2 regions of the Stenotrophomonas sp. YJH_SMC_57 genome follow, and region 2 is predicted to be linked to the other one. Evidence: riboswitches for the same ligand, from Rfam matches in the RefSeq annotation. Region 2 holds a riboswitch; the other holds the start of a gene.
What was found. Region 2 has a riboswitch for thiamine pyrophosphate ahead of AC5P7U_RS06700 (TonB-dependent receptor). Riboswitches for the same ligand answer to the same signal wherever they lie in the genome.
Positions count from the first base shown of each region.

Region 1: it holds a riboswitch for thiamine pyrophosphate, as region 2 does, so the genes downstream of both, thiC (phosphomethylpyrimidine synthase ThiC) here and AC5P7U_RS06700 (TonB-dependent receptor) in region 2, are expected to answer to the same signal.

Region 1 is NZ_JCAFSZ010000011.1:46,599-50,009, reverse strand. Features, by position in the region: gene AC5P7U_RS15880 (BCCT family transporter) at 1-1,371, opposite strand, end outside; TPP riboswitch at 1,618-1,719, shown strand; gene thiC (phosphomethylpyrimidine synthase ThiC) at 1,802-3,411, shown strand, end outside.
Region 2 is NZ_JCAFSZ010000004.1:194,500-197,910, forward strand. Features, by position in the region: gene AC5P7U_RS06700 (TonB-dependent receptor) at 1-1,361, opposite strand, end outside; TPP riboswitch at 1,431-1,526, opposite strand; gene AC5P7U_RS06705 (phosphotransferase enzyme family protein) at 1,570-2,694, opposite strand; gene AC5P7U_RS06710 (glycine zipper 2TM domain-containing protein) at 2,823-3,230, opposite strand.

The DNA of each region.
Region 1 (3,411 bases), on a different contig from region 2:
CTGCAGCGCATCCAGGCCGCCCGCCAGCAGCAGTGCCGCTGCGATCAATGCCACCGCGATGCCCCAGGCCAGCTTGCGCTTCAACGGCGGATCGCCCGCTTCATCGGTGGACATGCTGGCCAGCACCAGCACCGCCGAATCGGCCGATGTCACGAAGAAGATCATCAGCAGCACCAGCGCGATGCAGGAAAGCAGCAAGGGCAGCGGCATGCTGTCAAACAGGGTGAACAGCACCGTTTCATAGCCGTTGCCCAGTGCCTGTACCAGATCGGCATGGCCGAAGATCTGCGCCCACAGCGCGGTGCCGCCAAACACCGCGAACCAGAAGAAGCCCAGCACGGTCGGTGCCAGCACCACGCCGATGACGAACTCGCGGACACTGCGTCCGCGCGAGATGCGCGCGATGAACGAGCCGACGAACGGAGCCCAGGAAATCCACCACGCCCAGTAGAAGATGGTCCAGTCCGCCACCCAGGTGCTGCCCGAGAACGGCGACATGCGCAGACTCATCGTCACCAGCTGGTTGAGGTACGAGCCCAGGGTGGTGGTGAACGTATCGAAGATGAATCCGGTCGGGCCCAGCACCAGTACGGTGGCGGCCAGCAGCGCGGCCAGCGCTAGGTTGAAGTTGGACAGCCACTTCACTCCGCGCTCCACGCCACTGGCGGTGGACGCCATGTACAGCACGAACGCGATGGCGATGATGGTCAGCTGCAGGGGCACGCCCGCGTGCAGGCCGAACACGCGCTCCATGCCGGCAGCGATCTGGATGGTGCCGAAGCCCAGCGTGGTGGCCACGCCAATCGCAGTGGCAACGACCGCTGCAATGTTGACCACGCGCCCGATCCAGCCGCGATGGTGGCGGCCGATGATCGGCTGCAGCATGTCGCTGACCAGGCCGCGGCCGTTGCGGTTGAACTGGAACCAGGCCATCGCCAGGCCGATCAGCGCGTAGATTGCCCAGGGGTGCAGGCCCCAATGGAAGAATGCATAGCGCATCGAAGCCCGCGCCGCGTCCATGCTCTGCGGGGCCAGGCCTTCCGGTGGCTTGGTGAAGTGGGAAATCGGCTCGGCGGCGCCCCAGAACACCAGGCCGATGCCCATGCCTGCGGCGAACAGCATCGACATCCAGCTGGCGCGCGAGAACTCCGGTTCGGCATCTTCACCGCCGATGCGCAGGTTGCCGAAACGACCGAAGGCCAGGTACATCAGGAAGGTCAGCGCCAGGAACACGACCAGAAGATAGAGCCAACCGACACTGCGGATGACATCGGCGAGTACCGACTGGACGACGGTATTGAACGGGCCGGGCGCGAAGCCAGCCAGCAGCACCAGGACGAGCACCAGTGCGATGGAAATGCGAAACACCATGAAGGAGCTTCTCCGATCAAGGGATTGAGGGGAGCGAGCAGAGCTTGCAGCGAGGGGCCGGCGGCGTGCAGCGCGAGCCGGGCAGGGGCCGCGTCGGCGGCGAAGGAAGCATCGGTCGCTGGAATGCGACGGACGTGCACGTTACTGAACGCGATGTCACGGCTCTGTTAGTACAGAAACAACGAATCCACGCGATGCGCGGCTGCAACGGTCATGAGCTGCAGTGCTTTCTATGCTCTAATGCGCAGCAAGAAGCGGGGGTACCGCGGCCAAACGGCCACGGTTGAGACAGTCCCTTGGAACCTGATCCGGCTCATACCGGCGTAGGGAAGCTTTGCAATGTTGCCATGCCCGGACTCCGCCCAGGGACCGTCCGCGCGTGGCGGCAGTGCGCCGCCGCTTCGTCCCTGACCTTCCTGGACGATGCCCGATGAACGCACAGCTCTCTGCCCTGCAGCAACAGGCCCAGCAACTCTCCGAATCCGTGACCCGGCCCATTCCCGGCTCGCGCAAGATCCACGTGCCCGGCTCGCGCCCGGACCTGCAGGTGCCGATGCGCGAGATCGCGCTGACCCGCACGCCGACGCTGTTCGGTGGCGAAGAGAATGCACCGGTCACGGTCTACGACACGTCGGGCCCGTATACCGATCCGGAAGTGCGCATCGATCTGTCCGCTGGCTTGCCAGCGCTGCGTCGCGGCTGGGTGGAAGAGCGTGGCGACACCGAGCAGCTCGAAGGCCTGAGTTCTTCCTTCGGTCGCGATCGCGAGCATGACCCGAAGCTCGATGCGGTGCGCTTCCCCGCACGCACCCTGCCGCGCCGTGCACGTGCCGGCGCCAACGTCACCCAGATGCATTACGCACGCCGCGGCATCATCACGCCGGAAATGGAATTCGTCGCCATCCGCGAGAACCAGCGGCTGGATGCGATCCGCGATGCAGGCCTGCTGCAGCAGCACCCCGGCGAGGCGTTCGGTGCGTCGATCCAGAAGATCATCACGCCGGAATTCGTGCGCGACGAGATCGCCCGCGGCCGTGCGGTGCTGCCCAACAACATCAACCATCCGGAAAGCGAGCCGATGATCATCGGCCGCAACTTCCTTACCAAGATCAATGCCAACATCGGCAACAGCGCGGTGTCCTCCGGCATCGCCGAGGAGGTGGAGAAGCTGGTGTGGGCGATCCGCTGGGGCGGCGACACGGTGATGGACCTGTCCACCGGCAAGCACATCCACGAAACCCGCGAGTGGATCATCCGCAATTCGCCGGTGGCGATCGGTACCGTGCCGATCTACCAGGCGCTGGAGAAGGTCGACGGCCGCGCCGAAGCGCTGACCTGGGAGATCTTCCGCGACACGCTGATCGAGCAGGCCGAACAGGGCGTGGACTACTTCACCATCCATGCCGGCGTGCTGCTGCGCTATGTGCCGCTTACCGCCAAGCGGGTGACCGGCATCGTCAGCCGTGGCGGATCGATCATGGCCAAGTGGTGCCTGGCACACCACAAGGAGAACTTCCTCTACACGCATTTCGAAGAGATCTGCGAGATCATGAAGGCTTACGACGTGACCTTCTCGCTGGGCGACGGCCTGCGCCCGGGCTGCATCGCCGATGCCAACGATGCCGCGCAGTTCGGCGAACTGGAAACGCTGGGCGAGCTGACGAAGATTGCCTGGAAGCACGACGTGCAGATCATGATCGAAGGGCCCGGCCACGTGCCGATGCAGTTGATCAAGGAGAACATGGACAAGCAACTGCGCGAGTGCGGCGAAGCGCCGTTCTATACGCTGGGACCGCTGACCACCGACATCGCACCGGGCTACGACCACATCACCAGTGCGATCGGTGCGGCGATGATCGGCTGGTTCGGTACCGCCATGCTCTGCTACGTGACGCCGAAAGAGCACCTGGGCCTGCCCAACCGCCAGGACGTGCGCGACGGCATCATGGCCTACCGGATTGCCGCGCATGCGGCCGACCTGGCCAAGGGGCATCCGGGCGCGCAGGTGCGCGACAATGCGCTGAGCAAGGCGCGCTTCGA
Region 2 (3,411 bases):
TCGTCACCGAAGCTCATCCGGTCCAGTGCGAAGAATGCGGTCTGGCGGCTGTCCAGGCGTCGCGCGGACGGACCCGGCATCTTCGGCGACGGCTCGAACACCGGCACCTGCGTGTCGTGGATGTTGCTGGTGCCGACGTACTCGTTGACGCTGGGGCGCTTGTCCACGGTGCGGCGGAAATAGTCGGCGCCGACAGTCAGCTGGTGGCCGACCGTGCCGGTCTCGAAGCGGCCGCGCAGCTCGGCACGCGCCTGCTGGTTGCGCCGGGTGTCGTCGGGGCTGCGGTAGTCGTAGATGTCGTAGTCGCCATTGGGGGCGAAGTAGTTGCCCGGCACACTTCCATCGGCGCACTGCGCGGCGTAATAGCAGCCGTAGGCGAAGGCGACGTTGTCATCGATCACCGAGCGGCTGTGGCCGACAGAGACGCGCGACTGCCACGCGTCGTTGAAGTCGTAGGTGTGCAGAGCGGTGATGTTGGTGCTGGCGATATCCACCGGGCGCTGCCACGGCTGGTAGCCGAGCAGATGCTCGCGGTCGACACCGCGCGGCAGGTCACGCGCGCCCAGCAGCTGGTAGCCGGACACCGAGCGCTGCGAGCTGGTCTGGTAGTTGGCATCCACTTCCAGCTTGCCGCGCTCGCCGATCAGCCAGTCGGCGGCCAGCGAGTAGAAGTTGCGGCGGCCATCGGCGTGCTCGACGTAGGAATTGCTGGAATCCCAGGCGGCGTTCAGGCGCAGGCCGAAGCGCGGGGTGATCCAGTGGCCGACATCGACGGCGACGTAGCGCGAGCCTTCCGAATCGGTGCCGAGCGTGGCGGTGCGCACTTCGGCCGGACGCTTGCCGATGTAGTTGATGATGCCACCTGGTGCCATCACGCCGGCGGCCAGGCCGGCTTCACCCTTGAGGATCTCCACCGCCTGCACGTTCTCCAGCGCCAGGCGCTGTTCGCCAGCGATGGACAGGCCGTTGAAGCGATAGCCGGTGGCGGCATCGAGCGCGAATCCGCGGATGGCGATGTTCTGGTAATAGCCCACGGGTGCATACGCATCACCCAGCGAGGCATCGTTGCTGGCCAGCTCGGACAGCGAACGCACCTGGCGGCGGTCGAGGTAGTCGCGCTCGAGCACGTTCACCGAAGCTGGCGTGTCCTTCCACGAACCGCCACCGAAGGCATTCACGCGTGAGGTATCCGCCTTCGGTTTGCCGGCCTGCACGCGCACCGCCGCCAGTTCGGTGGGCGAACGTTCGGCGCCGGTGGCAGCCGCATCGGCAGCAGCGTCGGCCTCGCTGGCATGCAGCGGCAGCGGCAGCGCGGCGCAGAGGGCGAGGGAGAGCAGGGTGGGGCGCAGGCAGCGGTTCATTCGGTTCGTCTTCGGACAACAAGGGAGACGAAGCGAAGGCGCGCAGGTGCACGGCCCATGACGGGGGTGTGGCTGCGGCTCAAAGCTCCCTACGCCGGTGCAAACCGGATCAGGTTCCAAGGGACTCTCTCAGCCTGGCAGATCCAGGCACCCCCGCTTCAGGTGACCATTTCACTACAAATGGTACGGATTTGCGAGCCGGTGGCGTTCATGCCGCGGTGTGCAGGGCCTGCAGCAGTGCCTGACCGGGTGGGCTGTGGAACCATGCCGGATGCCCCAGCATGAAGGGCTGCCAGGCCACGTCGGCGTTCGCGGTCGAGCCGGTGACACCTTCGAAGTACTCCACTTCGGACAGTGCGAAGTCGAAATGGACCATCGGCAGCAGGTCGGCCAGCAGGTGCACGCGCGCGGCCGACAGCGGCAGCACCTGCCGATAGCCATCGAGCAACGCCCGTGCGATGTCGATGCGTACCGCCTCCATGCCGCGCTTCAGTTCCAGCCACGCCACCGCGTTGCGCTCGATCGCGGTGGCGAGGTCGAACAGTGCGCTGGTGGGCGAGGCCAGGCCGAAATCCAGCACGGTGCTGACCTGGCCGTCGCGCCACAGCAGGTTGGATACGTGCCAGTCGTTGTGCGCCCATAGCCGCGGTTCGTCGCGCAGGCGCTCGGCCAGGCCGCTGTGCCACGGCAATACATCGCGGCGCAGCTGCGTTTCCCACGGGATGCGTGCGAGGTAGCGGGCCAGGCCGGGGCGTGTGGGCAGGTCCGCCTTGATCGCTGCAATCGGATCGTCGGCACGGATGAGATCGTCGCGCGCGACCAGCAGATGGGTACTGCGCTGGGGCGCGTGGTAGCTGGCCGCAGCGTGGTGCAGTCGCGCCAGCGCGCGACCGGCTTCGCGGGCCTGCACGACATCGGTCAGCAGCGACCACGACACTGCATCGCGGTACAGATCGTCGCCTACGCCAACGGCGTGCAGTTCAAAGGTCCACTCGCCGTGCTCGACGGCGGTATGGCCATCGGCGGCCGCCAGCACCTGCACCACGGGCACGCCTGCCGCCGCGAGATGCGCGATGAAGCGGTGCTCTTCTTCCAGGCAGGCCGCGCTGCGCACGCTGTGGTGATGGCGCTTGATGAACACCGCACCCTGCGCGCCGTCGACAATGGCGGCGGCCGACAGTGGCCGCGGGCTGTGCCAGCGCGGCTGGCTTTGCCCGTCAAGCTGCGGGTAGTGCGCGCGCAGCCAGCCGATGTCCCGTGCGCTGATCGGTGGCCAGTCGGCAGCGACCTCGTCGTTGTTGAGGCCCTGCACGCGGTGGGAGAAGGAAGTCATGCCGCAGCCCGAAAGGGGAAAGTCACATCCAAGGCTGCGCATTCAACGCCATGCCCGCGGCCAACGCAAACGGGCGGGTCATCGACCCGCCCGTCCCTGGACCCGCTCGCGGTGTGCCGTGCCGCCGCTTACCAGCCGCGATGACGGCCGCGATTGTTGTAGTAGCGGTTGTCGTAGTAGCGCTCGCGCTGCCAGCGGCGGTCGTCACCGCGGTCGTAGTAGCCGCTGCGGTAGTAGCCACGGTCGTATCGGCGGTCGTAGCGGTTGTCGTAGTAGCGGTTGTCGTAATAGCGACGGTCGCGGCGGTCGGAGGTGGTCAGGTTGCCGATCGCACCGCCGGCCACGGCGCCACCGACGGTGGCGGCGGGATCGCCATTGGAGAGCAGGTTGCCGGCCACGCCACCGACCACGGCGCCGACCAGGGTGCGCTTGTCCTTCCTCGACATCGCGCTGGCATCGCTGACCACGGCGACACCGGCCACCAGTGCCAAGGCCATCGCCAGACCACGGAAGCTGAGTGTGGAAGTACTGAGCATGTTCGTTCTCCTGTGAGGTGCATGCCACGCTGGGCAGGGAGGGCGCGGGGCGCCCCGGCTGCCGTGATGTCCACGCTGGCGTTCCAACATTGCCGGAACATTGCCTGGCGCACCGTGCGGCTTGCGCATTCATCTAGCGGTAGAAGGCATGAAGCAAGGCTGAAAGTGGACCCGGCCGCTC